DNA from 2 places in the Luteibacter sp. RCC_6_2 genome. Region 2 is predicted to be linked to the other one. Evidence: predicted binding sites of a transcription regulator. Region 2 holds the regulator's gene; the other holds the start of a gene.

Region 1 (6,723 bases), on a different contig from region 2:
CGCGACCAGGTAGCCCATGGCGTCGTCGACCTCGCGCAGCGCCGCATTCAGTGGCTCCGAATCCGGTCCGAATTCATGGCCGGCGTGGTCCACGGCATCGAAATACAAGGTGTCGAACATCGGCTTCGGGCCGGGCTCGTCGATCCATGACATGAGCTTGTCGACGCGCTGGCGCGAGGTCAGCGAATCGTCGAACGGAATCCAGTGGTCCGGGCGCAGGCCATGGATGGCCGCTTCCGTACCGGGCCAGAACATCGTCGCCGTGCGCAGCCCGTGTTTCTGTGCCGTCACCCAGATCGGCTCGGCTTCGTCCCACCAGCGTCCGTCGCTCGTGGCGGCATGGTTGGACAGGCTGAAATTGCCCAGCTTCGCGTCCCACATCGTGTTGTTGACGATGCCTTGGCGGTCGGGCACGCGACCGGTCACCAGGGTGTAGTGGTTCGGGAAGGTGAGCGATGGAAACGACGGCAACATGTATGGCGCGGTCACGCCATCGCGCGCCATCGCCGCGAGGTTGGGAGTCAGGCCACGGTCGATGTAGTCGGCGCGGAAGGCGTCGATGGAAACCAGCAGGACGGCCTGCGGCGTCGGCGGCGATACAGCGGGCTTGGCGGGACGCGTCGCGCATCCGGACAGGGCCACCAGGAGCAACGCGAGGAATGCGCCGCAGCGGGGCAACGTGACGTTCATGGGCGGGGACTTACGCTATGTGGCAGAACAATCCTCCTATGATGGACGAGTCCCATGACCAATTCATCACGCAATATCCTGCTGGCATGGCTGGTCGCCATGCTGCCCGCATTGGCGCTCGCGCAAACCCAGCCGGCGAAGCCCGCTGCGCCTCCACCGCGGCCGAAACCAGTCGTCATCAGCACGCCCACGCCCAGCCAGCAATGGCAGCGGCAGGTCGACCGGCAGCAGGTGCAGAACCGCCTGAACCAGAACGCGCTGCGTGAACAGCTGCGCCAGGACAACCTCGATCGCCAACGCACCAACGCCGCCGATCCGGCCCTGCGCAACCAGCTGGATAACGCGGACCGCAGCCAGCAACAGCTGTACCGGGCGCGCCAGGACGACACGGTGCGCCGGTACCAGACCCTGCAACGGCCGGAAGCGACGCAAACCGTGCCCGCGCGGAGCGGTTCCGCCAGCCATTGAGCGGCATTGCTGCGACGCGTATGGCGGGGTGTCGCGGCGCGGGACCATAATCGGCGATTCCCTGGATCGACGGAGTCTCCCCCGATGACCGCAGTCACGCGCATCGACACCACCCGCACCGTCCGTGCCCCGCGCGGCAGCGAACTGACCTGCCGCAGCTGGCTGACGGAGGCACCGTTCCGCATGCTGCAGAACAACCTCGATCCGGAGGTCGCCGAAAACCCGGCGGAACTGGTGGTGTACGGCGGCATCGGCCGTGCCGCGCGCAACTGGGAATGCTTCGACGCCATCCTGCGCAGCCTGCGCGACCTGCGCGACGACGAGACGCTGCTGGTGCAGTCGGGCAAGCCCGTGGGCGTGTTTCCCTCGCACCCGGACGCGCCGCGCGTGCTCATCGCCAATTCCAACCTCGTGCCGGCATGGGCGAACTGGGAGCACTTCAACGAGCTCGATCGCAAGGGCTTGATGATGTACGGCCAGATGACCGCGGGATCGTGGATCTACATCGGTTCGCAGGGCATCGTGCAAGGCACCTACGAGACCTTCGTGGAGATGGGCCGCCAGCATTACGGTGGGAGCCTCGCCGGCCGCTGGATACTCACGGCCGGCCTGGGCGGCATGGGTGGGGCGCAGCCTTTGGCCGCCAGCCTGGCGGGCGCCTCGTCGCTCACCATCGAGTGCCAGCAGAGCCGCATCGATTTCCGCCTGAAGACGCGCTATGTCGACGAGCAGGCCGCCGACCTGGACGACGCCCTGGCGCGTCTTGCGCGCTATGCGAAGGAAGGACGCGCCGTTTCCGTGGCGCTGCTCGGCAACGCGGCCGACGTGCTTCCCGAGCTGGTCCGCCGCGGCGTGCGTCCGGATGCCGTCACCGACCAGACCAGCGCGCACGATCCGGTCAACGGCTACCTGCCTTCCGGCTGGACGGTGGAGGAGTGGTTCGAGCGTCGCAAGTCCGATCCCGCCGGCACCTCGCGGGCGGCGAAGGCTTCCATGCGCAAGCACGTGGAAGCGATGCTGGCGTTCCACGCGATGGGCGTGCCGACGTTCGACTACGGCAACAACATCCGCCAGATGGCCAAGGACGAGGGCCTGGCCGAGGCCTTCGCTTTCCCCGGCTTCGTGCCCGCCTTCGTCCGTCCGTTGTTCTGCCGCGGCGTGGGCCCGTTCCGCTGGGTGGCGCTGTCGGGCGATCCGGAAGACATCTACAAGACCGACGCCAAGGTGAAGGAGCTGATTCCGGACGATCCGCACCTGCACCGCTGGCTGGACATGGCGCGCGAGCGGATCAGCTTCCAGGGCTTGCCGGCGCGCATCTGCTGGGTCGGCCTGGGCCAGCGCCACCGTCTGGGATTGGCCTTCAACGAGATGGTCCGTAACGGTGAGCTGAAGGCGCCGGTGGTCATCGGCCGCGACCACCTGGATTCCGGGTCCGTGGCCAGCCCGAACCGCGAGACCGAGGCCATGCGCGATGGCAGCGACGCCGTCAGCGACTGGCCGCTGCTCAACGCGATGCTCAACGTGGCTGGCGGCGCGACCTGGGTCAGCCTGCACCATGGCGGCGGCGTGGGCATGGGTTACAGCCAGCACAGCGGCGTGGTGATCGTCTGCGACGGCAGCGAGGCGGCGGACAAGCGGCTTGCGCGGGTGCTGTGGAACGATCCGGGGACCGGTGTGATGCGGCATGCGGATGCGGGGTATGAGGAGGCGGTCGCCTGTGCGCGGGAGCAGGGGTTGAACCTGCCGATGGTGGGGTGAGGGCGTCGCCGTTGGTGGACAGAGGACATCGCCGCTGAAGCGGCTCCCACAAAAGCATCGCCGACAGGGTCGGTTCCCACCAGGTCCTGTGGGAGCCGACTTGTCGGCGATTCGAGCCGCCTCAGCGCCTGTCAGTCTCGCCTCAGCGCCCGTTAGCCCACCCAGCCACATACCGCTGCGGATACAGCCGCTGTAGCGCCAGCACCTTCGGCCGGTCGTTCACCACGATGTACATCGCATCGGGGTTCAGCCGCATGTAGTCCTGGTGATAATCCTCGGCGGGGTAGAACGCCTTCAGCGGCGTCACCTCGGTCACGATCGGCGCCGGGAACGCGTGCGCCGCCGTGAGCTGGGCCACGTACGCCTCGGCCACCTTCTTCTGCTCCGGCGTCGCGTAGAACACCGCCGAACGATACTGCGTGCCCACGTCCGGCCCCTGCCGGTTCAGCAGGGTCGGGTCCTGGGCCACCGAGAAGAACACCTGCAGCAACTGGCCATAGGTGACCTGGGCGGGGTCGTACACCACCCGCACGGATTCAGCGTGGCCGGTATCGCCGTCGCTGACGTCGTCATAGTTGGCATGCGCCGCGTCGCCACCGGCGTAACCGGCACGCACGCTCTTCACGCCACGCACGTGCTGGAACACGCCTTCGACGCCCCAGAAACAGCCGCCGGCGAACACGGCGGTGGCCTCGCCGGTGGCCGGCGACGCGTCGACGGTGGGGGCGGGCAGGGAAACGCCTTCCTCCCGGGCCGAGGCGGCCGTACAGGCGGTGAGGGCGAGGAACAGAACGGGAAGCAAGCGACGGCGCATGGCGATCTCCCAGGGAGGTGTGAGTCTGCCTATAGGACCGGGGATATGCCCTTTACCTCACAGGCGGCTACAGGATTCCGTGAAGCTGCCGCTAACCTTTGGATCACCGTGCGTGGGCGGCCGCCGCATGGGAAGGCAGTGTTCGGAAGGGGGGACAGGAGAGTGGCGTACGACCTGGTGGAGAGACGCGTGTTCGTGGCCGATCTGGAGGTCGGCATGTACGTGAGCCGTCTCGATTGCGACTGGTCCGACACGCCGTTCCCGTTGCAAGGGCTGCCGATCGCGTCGCAGGCCGACATCGACCGCCTGAGCCGGTTCTGCAAGTACGTCTTCGTGGACATGCACCGGCGTGTCACGCCCGCGCGCATCGTGCCCGTCGTGGCGCCCCGGCCGGTAGCGAACCCGCGCCTGGTCGCCCGCCACAGCTATACGGACACGGTGCCGTTCGAAGAAGAACTGCCGCGGGCCCGCGAGGCTTTCGATGGCATGTCACGTTTCGCCGAGCGATTGGTGGACGACATCCACGGCGGCCGGGCGATCGAGCCGGGCGCGGTCGAAGAGGCCGTGCGGCCGATGGTCGCCAGCGTCCTGCGCAGTGGCGACGCCTTCTTCTGGATCGAGAGCCTGCGCCGGCGCGACAGCTACACCTACCAGCACGCCGTCGCCTGCAGCACGCTGGCGGCGGCCTTCGGCAGGCACATGGGGTTCGCTGGCGAGGCCATCGTCAGCCTTGCCGCGGGCGGCCTGCTGATGGACGTGGGCAAGGCCCAACTGCCCGATGAACTGCTCGGACGCGGCGGTCCGCTGAGCGACGAGGAATGGGAGCTGGCGCGCCAGCACGTGAGCGAAGGCATGGCCATCCTCGACCATGCCGGCGTCAGCGACCCGGAGGTGCGCGACATGGTGTTCACCCACCATGAGCGCTTCGACGGCAGTGGGTACCCAGCGGGCTTGGCCGGCACCGCCATTCCGCTGTCCGGCCGGATGGCCGCGATCATCGACACGTACCACGCGATGTCCACGCCGCGTCCGTACCGCCCGGCCGTGTCCCAGCACCTTGCCCTCCGCCAGCTGTATGCGGGGCGCGACCGCGAGTTCCAGGGCGAGTTGGTGGAACAGTTCCAGGCCTGCCTGGGCGTCTATCCGACCGGCTCGCTGGTGGAGTTGAATACGGGCGAGGTCGCGATCGTCATGATGCAGAACCAGGCGCGCCGTCTTCAGCCCCGCGTGGCGATCCTTACGCGAAAGGACAAGGCAGCGCTCGAGGAATTCCTTATTATCGATCTCATGAACCAATCGGACAGCATCCGCCGTGAGATCCTGCGTACCTTGCCCGCGGGCAGCCATGGAATCGACCCCCGGGAGTATTTCGTCCAATGAGCGAGCGTGCCGACATCCTGCCCGCGGTGCAGATCATCCTCGACCGGGTCGTTCCCGATTCGGGATGGCGCGCCGTGCTCGTCGTGCGGCTGCAGGGCATGCGCGAGGCGCAGCTCCGCTTCGGCTACGACTTCGGCAATGCCATCATGCTGGCCGCGCGCGAACGCCTGGTGGAGGCGGTTCGCCATGTGGACACGGTCTTCGTCGCCGGTGACGACAGCTTCGTCGTGGTGCTGCCCTCGGTACGCAACCGCACCCATGCCCTGCTGGCGGCCACGCGCATCGTCGGTGCCTTCGACACGCCCCTGTTGCGCGGCGAGCGGCCGTGGCACGGACGGCCCGTGGTCGGCGTGGCGGTGCATCCCGAACACGGCACCTCGGCGGAACTGCTCTATCGCCGCGCCGAACTGGCCCACGACGAAGCGCAGCGCGTGGGCGAGCCGTTCGCGCTCTACCAGCCGGACGCCACGCCCGTGGAGATCCTCTACGGCGAACTCCGCGAGGACATCGAGGCCAATCGCCTGCACGTGGCCTTCCAGCCGCTTCGCGACCTGCGTTCCGGCGAGGTGGTGCGGGTGGAGTCGCTTTCCCGCTGGACCACGACCGCCCAGATCCACGTGGCGCCTGCCGATTTCGTGCAATTCGCCGAACGCAGCGACCTGATCGTGCCGCTGACCCGCTGGAGCCTCAACGCCTCGCTGCGCCATGCCGCGGCGCTGCACCGGGGCGGATGCCCGCTGGACGTCGCGATCAACCTGTCGCCGCGCGTGTTCGCCGAGCAGGGTTTCGCGGAACAGATGATCGGTGCCATGGACATCTGGGGCGTGCCGCCGGAAGCGGTGATCGTCGAGATCACGGAAACGGCCCTGCTCACCGACCTGGACATGAGCGTGCGGGTATTGCGCTCCCTGCGCGACCGCGGCGTGCGCGTGGCCATCGACGATTTCGGTACCGGCTACGCATCGTTCGCCTACCTGCGGCATTTCCCGGCCACCGAACTGAAGATCGACCGCACCTTCGTCGACGCCATGAATACCGACCGCCGCACCGAACTGCTGGTGCAGGCCATGGTCGACGTCGCCCACCGCCTGGGCATGGAAGCGGTCGCCGAGGGCGTGGAGAACGAAGAGACCCTGCTGCGCCTGGTCGAGATGGACTGCGACCTGGTGCAGGGCTACCACATCGGCCAGCCGGTGCGGGCGGAGGACTTCGTCGCGGAGCGGCTGGCGGCCGTGTCGCTGATGTGAGGCGGGGGGCGCGGCGTCAGGCGGCCAGTTCGCGGTAACGCCGGTCCAGCGCCGCCACCTTCGCGTCCAGCGCCGCTTCATCGCCGTCGTTGACGATCACGTCGTCGGCGATGGCCAGGCGCCGCTCGCGGGACGCCTGCGCTTTGATCATTTTCGTGGCCAGGCCGGCGTCGATGCCATCGCGGTGGGTCAGACGCTCGATCCGCACCGCTTCAGGCGCGTCCACCACCAGCACGCGGTCCACCCACGCGTAGTGCTCGCGGTTCTCCACGAGCAACGGGATCGAGAGGATGCAGTACGGCCCGCGATCGGCCGCCACGGCATCGCGCAGCCAGCTGCGGATGCGCGGATGCAGGATGCCTTCCA
Region 2 (6,723 bases):
GATCGTTCCGACGACGCTCACGATATCCATGTCAGACCGCCATCCTCAGTGTAGGCAACACCTGCCCGCTGTCGTCGGCGAGGCCGGCGAGGTCGAGCACGAGCGAGATCCGCCCGTCACCGGTGATCGTGGCGCCCGCCACGCCCGGAACATCCTTCAGGAAAGGCCCGAGCGGCTTGGCCATGACGTCTTCACGGCCAAGCACTTCGTCGACGAGGCAGCCGAGCGTCTGGTGGCCGATCTGCACCACGACCACGTGACCGCCCTTCCCCGCCGTGCCGGCCCAACGGCCCAGATCGACCAGCGGCAGCGCGCGCTGGCGATGCGCCGCGACGATGCGACCGTCGAGCTCCTGGACCTGGCCGGGAACGAGTTCGAATACCTCGGCCACGTTGGACAGCGGCAGCGACAGCAACCGGTTGCCCACGCGCACCATCAACACGCGCAGGATGGCCAGCGTCAATGGCACCGACAGGCGCACGGTGCTGCCATGGCCCACGTGCGAATCGATCGACAGCGTGCCACCGAGTTCGACGATCTTGGTTTTCACCACGTCCATGCCGACGCCGCGGCCGGAAATGTCCGAGACCTGGCTGGCGGTGGAGAAACCCGGTCGGAACACGATCTCGTAGCATTCGCGCTCGTCCAGGCGCGCGGCCTGGTCCTCGTCCATCAGGCCCTTCTCGACGGCCTTGCGGCGCAGGACCTCGGGGTCCATGCCCTTGCCGTCGTCGGTGACGGTGATGACGATTCGGTCGCCGTACTGTCCGGCCGCCAGGCGCACGGTACCCGCGCGGGATTTGCCTTCGCCGGTGCGGACGTCGGGCATCTCGATGCCATGGTCCACGGCGTTGCGCAGCAGGTGCACCAGCGGATCGGCCAGGGCTTCCACCACCGTGCGGTCGATATCGGTTTCCTCGCCCTCGGTGACGAGTTCGATTTCCTTGCCGAGTTGACGGGCGAGGTCACGGACGATGCGCGGAAAACGCGAGAACAACTTGCCTACCGGCTGCATGCGCATGCGCAGCACGGCGTTTTGCAGGTCTTCCGCCACCCGCTCGAGTTCGCCGATGGCACGTTCCATCGGATCGTTCGTGCCGCGCGGGGCGAGGCTGGTGAGACGGTTGCGCACGAGCACCAGCTCGCCCGCGGCATCGACCAGGCCATCGAGGCGATGGGTATCGACGCGGACCGTGGTGTCGGCGGTGGAGGCGCCGCGTTTCTCGGCGGCCGCCGGGGCCGGCTTCGCTGTGGCCTGCGCCGCGGACACTGCCGGGGCGGGCCCGGATGAGGCGGCGGAAAGCGCAATCGGTGTGACAGACGGCGAAACCGGCGCGGAGGACGTCGAGCCCACCACGGCGGGACCGCTCGCGACACCGGGGGCGGCCGTGCCATGGAGGCTGTCGAGCAGCGCTTCGAATTCGTCGTCGCTGATCGCGTTTCCGTCGGCGGGCGCGGCGGCCACCACCGGCGGGGGGTTCGCGGCGGCCGACGCGACTATCTCGGAGGCGGACGAGGTGTCGGCGGACGCCTCGGCACCGGGGGCGCCCGTGCCATAGAGTGAATCGAGCAGGGCCTCGAACTCGTCGTCGGATATCGTGCCCGACGGCACGGAAGCAGGCTCGCGATCGCTGCGCGCGGCGTCGAGCATCGCTTCGAATTCGTCTTCGATCGGGTCGTGCGGCCGCGCCTGCGCGGTAGCGGCGGCGGGCGCGCTGGCAGGCATGGCCAAGGCCGCGGGTGGCGCGGAGACCGCACGACCGGGAATCAGCAGGCGGTCGAGCAGCGAACGGGGCGCCGCCTCGATCGGCAAACCGCCGTCGGCGGCGCGCATCATGTCGTTAAGGAGGTCGAGCGACTCCAGCAACGCGTCCATGAAGCCGGCGTCGAGCACGATCGAGCCGTTGCGGGCCTCGTTGAGGAGGTCCTCGCCCCGATGGCAGAGCTCGACCATCGGATTGAGACCGAGGAAGCCCGCACCGCCCTTCACGGTGTGGAACGCGCGGAAGACCGCGTTCAACAGTTCCATGTCGTTCGGCGAGGCCTCGAGGTCCACGAGCTGTTCGCCCAGGCTCTCGAGCAACTCCCGCGCCTCGATCAGGAAGACGTTGAGCAGCTCGTTGTCCAGCTCCACGCTCATACGGCGCTCAGAACCCGAATTCGCTGAGGAGGCGATCCACTTCGTCCTGGCTGACCTTGTCGGCGGCCGGCGCGGCACCGCCCGCCAGTGAGCCGGTCAGGCGAACCAGTTCCACCAGCGAGGACTCGACCTTGGCCATGAAGGCCTCGACCTGGGCCACGCGCTGGCCGGAGAGATCCTGCCAGGATTGTGCCTCGACCATCTCGCCGAAGCCGATATCGCAGCTCTGCGCGAAGTCGCCCACGCGCACGGCCAGCGCGGTGGCATGGGTGGCGAAGGCCGGATCGGCGTGGTCGAGCACCAGCACCTCGTCCGCCTGGCGGGCGAGGGCCTGTGCCTGCGGACGCAGCTTCTCGCTGAAATCGAGCGTGCGGTGCGCGGCCTGCGAACTCATCTCGAGCACGTCGCGCAGGTGCTTGCGCGCGTCGCTCATGTTGCCTGGCACGCCGTCGTGCGAAATATCGGCGGCGAGGCGGCGGGCGGACTCGTGCAGGTCGCGCGCGAGGTGGCCGAGCGCCATGAACAGGTGTTGCTCGCGGTTGCGCAGCAGCTGGTCGAGCGCCTGCTCGAAGGAGACGCTGTCGTCGGCGTCGAGCAGTGCGCGCAACTCGGGGGCCACGTCGTGGCCGCTGGAAAGCATGGTGTTCATCGTCGTTCCTTAGCCCGCGGCCGCGGCGAGTCGTTCGAAGATCTTGTCGAGTTTTTCCTTCAGCGTGACCGCCGTGAATGGCTTGACGACATAGCCGTTCACGCCACTCTGCGCCGCCGCGATGATCTGGTCGCGGTTGTTCTCCGCCGTGACCATCAGTACCGGCATGGCCTTCAGCGCCGCGTCGGCGCGGATCGCCCGGAGCAGGTCGATGCCGGTCATGTTCGGCATGTTCCAGTCCGTCACGACGAGGTCGAACGGCTGCGCGCGCAGCAGCACGAGCGCCGCGTTGCCGTCCTCGGCCTCCTGGATGAGGGTGTTGGTGAATCCCAACTCCACCAGGAGGTTCCTCACGATGCGTCGCATGGTGGAGAAATCGTCCACCACGAGGATCTTCATGTTCTTGTCCAAAACTCGTCTCCGCCTTGCTACCGCGCGTTCGTCAATGCTTGTCTTTCCAACCCGACATGCGTGCGCGGAGTCGAATGAGGGCCTGGCCATGGATCTGGCACACCCGCGATTCGCTCACCCCCAGCACCGCACCGATTTCTTTCAGGTTGAGCTCTTCATCGTAGTACAGCGACATGACCAGCTTCTCCCGCTCGGGCAGTCCGTCGATGGACTGCGCCAGCGCGTCACGCAGGCCTTGCTGCTCGAACAATCCGTCCGGGCCCGCGGCATCCGGGTCGACCACGTCGATCGCGGCGCCCTCGTCGCCTTCCGGCGCCGTGAGGCTCAGCAACCGCGCGCTCGCCGCGTCGGCCAGGATCTGGTTGTATTCCATGGCGTCGATGCCCAGCCGCTTCATCACTTCCGCGTCTTCGGCGTCGCCACCCGTCTCGTTTTCGATCTGCCTCGTCACCTCCGCGACCTCGCGCAACTTCCGGTGGACGGAGCGCGGGGTCCAGTCCGTCTTGCGCAGTTCGTCCAGCATGGCGCCACGAATGCGGATGCCCGCATAGGTTTCGAAGCTGGCCGCGCGAGTCGGCGAGTAATTCCTTGCCGCCTCCAGCAGTCCGATCATCCCGGCCTGCATGAGGTCGTTCGCATCCACGCTTGGCGGGAGCCGGCCCATCAGGTGATAGGCGATCCGGCGCACCAGCGGCGCGTGGTTCTTGACTAATTGATCCGCCGGGATACGCGTGATCTCGAGATATTCGGTCGCGACGCTCACAGTGGCAGCCCTCCCCCCAGATGGGACCGTTCGGCGAAAAAGCCGATGCGTCCCTGTGCCCGGGGTTCGGGTTCACCCCATGTATCGACCGACCTGGCCAGATTCTTGAATCCGACGGCCGACCGGCTGCTCGGCCAGGCATCGACCACCGCCGACTGGCGGCGGATGGCCTGGCGCAGGTACTCGTCGTGCGGAACCATGCCCATGAAATCCAGGGACACGTCGAGGAAGCGGTTTGTCACCCGTGACAGCTTCTCGAACAGCTGGCGGCCCTCCTGGGCGTGCCGGACCATGTTGGCGACGATACGAAAACGGTTCACCCCGAACTCGCGGCTCATGACCTTGATCAGCGCGTAGGCATCGGTCAGCGAGGCCGGCTCGTCGCAGACCACGACCACGACGTCGTCCGAGGCGGCGGCGAACATCGACACGCTGTCCGAGATGCCGGCGGCCGTATCCACGATCAGGTACTCGGGCGGCAACGGATATTCGTCGAAGGCGCGGATCACGGCCGCGTGCTCGATGTTCGGCAACTGCGCCATCCGGCGCGTGCCCGAGGTGGCGGGGATCACCTTGAGGCCATGGGCGGCCTGGAGGATCAGGTCCTCGATGCCGCACTCGCCCTCCAGCATGTGGCCGAGGTGGCGCGTCGGCTGGAGGCCGAGCAGGACGTCGATGTTCGCCATGGCGAGGTCGGCGTCGAGGAGGACGACGTCACGGCCGCCCATCGCGAGCGCCATGCCGAGATTGACCGCCACCGTGGTCTTGCCCACGCCACCCTTCCCGCCGGCGACGGCGATGCTTCGGGTGGGGCGGCGATCGGCGAGCCAGTTGAGTCCGGCGGCCTGGGTGGAATCGACGTGTGTGCTCATGAAGGAAGTCACTGCCGTAAGTGTTTGCGGTTGCGGTTGCCGGGAAGGGGTGCGTGCGTGGTCAGGCCAGGGCCGGCGCGGCGATGCCGAAGCGCTCGGCAAGCAGGGCGTCGTCGGGTTCATCATTGCGCTGCTTGAGCAACTGGGCCGCGAGGCAGACCAGCTTGCGCGCATCGGCCGAGGCGATGTCCTCGGGCACGCGCTGCCCATCCGTGGTGTAGTCCAGCGGCATCCGGTGCCGGATAAGGGCCGAGAGCGCGCCGCCGATCAGCGGCGCCTCGTCGAGCTTGGTCAGAATGGCGCTCTGCGGCGCCAGCGGCGCGTAGGCGCGGATCGCGTTGTCGATGGCCTGGGCCTGCGCGTTGGCGGCCAGCACCAGGCACACGCGCACGTCCGAGGTGGCGCGCAGCGTCTCGAACTGCTGCTGCAGCTTCGGGTCGTTGCCGGCGAGGCCCGCCGTGTCGACCAGCACGGTGTGCTTGCCGCGCAACTGGAGCAGCACGTTGCGCAGGCTCGTCGCGTCATGCGCGTTGAACACGCGCACGCCGAGCAGGCGGCCGTAATGTTCCAGCTGCGCCCCGGCGCCGATGCGGTACTGGTCGGCGCTGATCAAGGCGACGTTCGATGCCCCATGGCGCAGCACGGCGCGGGCGGCGAGCTTGGCGATGGTGGTGGTCTTGCCCACGCCCGTGGTGCCGACCAGGGCGGTGGTGCCGCCGCCGACCGTGTCGAAATTGCGTCCGCTGGTGCGGATGTTGCGCGAAAGCATGCCCAGCGGCAGGTAGCGCGCCTGTTCGGCGTTCATGTCGGCGGGCAGTTCCGCGCACAGCGCACGGGCCACGTCGCCGTCGATGCCCAGGCGGGTCATCTCGCGCAGCACGCGGGCACGCAGCGGCTGCTCGCGGTCCATCTGGTTCCATGCGAGGGTCGAGAGCTGGACTTCGAGCATCTCGCGCAGGTTGTTGATCTCGGCGCGCACGCCATTTACGGCGGCATCGTTGGCCGGCGTCGCGGTGGCGGCGCGCACCACGTCGGCGACGCTGGCGGCGAGCGCGGCGCTCGACTGGCGCTGCGGCGCGTTCGTGTTCGGCGGCGTGCCCGATTTCGTCGCGCGCTCCACCGCGGCGGCGGTGGCGGCGCGTGCCTGGTCGATGCGGGCGGCGCGTTCGGCTTCATCGCGCGTGGCGCGGATCGGCGCTTCCTCGCGGGCCGGGGTGTCGAAGCCGAAACCGGCCTCGCGCACCAGCGCTTCGTCGTAATCCAGCGCGGCGATGATCTCGATACCGTCGTCCAGCCGGCGCGTGGACAGGATCACGGCGTCCGGACCCTGTTCGTCGCGGACCTGGCGCATGGCCTGGCGCATATCCGGAGCAACGAATCGTTTGATTTTCATGCGTTCGATCCTGTCTTCGTTCGTTCGGTCCACACGGCGATTCCCCGCGCGGTATCTCGTTCCTATCGCCCGAGGGCCGTCACCAGCTTGACGCGTCGGTTGTCCGGAACCTCGTTGTACGCAAGTACATGCAGGTTTTGGGCCACATGCCGGGTGAAGCGCGAAAGCCACGGACGAAGTGCCGGCGACACCAGCAGGACGGCCGGTTCACCCGCCGCTTCCTGGCGGCGCGCCGCGTCGGCGACGCTCTGCTGCAGGCGGTCCGCGAGACCCGGCTCGACCGCAGCGCCGGCGGGACCGCCACCTTGCAGGGATTGCAGCAGGATCTGCTCGAGTTCCGGCGCCAAAGTAATGACAGGCACTTCCGTACCGAGGCCGGCGATCTCCTGCACGATCTGTCGGCCGAGGGTGACGCGTACCGCGGCGGCGAGGACACCGGGGTCCTGGCTCTGGCCCGCGTGCTCCGCCAGCGATTCGACGATGCCCCGGAAGTTG

Evidence for each region. Region 2 encodes FliA, which starts transcription of late flagellar genes. Its sites were predicted from a motif close to TAAAGTTTNNCNNNCNNNGGCCGATAA; they were not measured.
Region 1: AB6730_RS12295 (HD-GYP domain-containing protein) is a predicted target of FliA. The motif match lies at 3,799-3,825, and genes of this name have one in related genera.

Annotation. Positions count from the first base shown of each region.
Region 1 is NZ_JBFUPQ010000010.1:18,316-25,038, forward strand. It holds gene AB6730_RS12275 (ectonucleotide pyrophosphatase/phosphodiesterase) at 1-690, opposite strand, end outside; gene AB6730_RS12280 (hypothetical protein) at 745-1,158, shown strand; gene hutU (urocanate hydratase) at 1,243-2,916, shown strand; gene msrA (peptide-methionine (S)-S-oxide reductase MsrA) at 3,059-3,730, opposite strand; gene AB6730_RS12295 (HD-GYP domain-containing protein) at 3,893-5,110, shown strand; gene AB6730_RS12300 (putative bifunctional diguanylate cyclase/phosphodiesterase) at 5,107-6,357, shown strand; gene coaE (dephospho-CoA kinase) at 6,374-6,723, opposite strand, start outside.
Region 2 is NZ_JBFUPQ010000002.1:219,722-226,444, forward strand. It holds gene AB6730_RS02780 (flagellar motor protein) at 1-30, opposite strand, end outside; gene AB6730_RS02785 (chemotaxis protein CheA) at 32-2,140, opposite strand; gene AB6730_RS02790 (protein phosphatase CheZ) at 2,148-2,789, opposite strand; gene cheY (chemotaxis response regulator CheY) at 2,799-3,200, opposite strand; gene AB6730_RS02800 (RNA polymerase sigma factor FliA) at 3,232-3,963, opposite strand; gene AB6730_RS02805 (MinD/ParA family protein) at 3,960-4,835, opposite strand; gene flhF (flagellar biosynthesis protein FlhF) at 4,897-6,228, opposite strand; gene flhA (flagellar biosynthesis protein FlhA) at 6,291-6,723, opposite strand, start outside.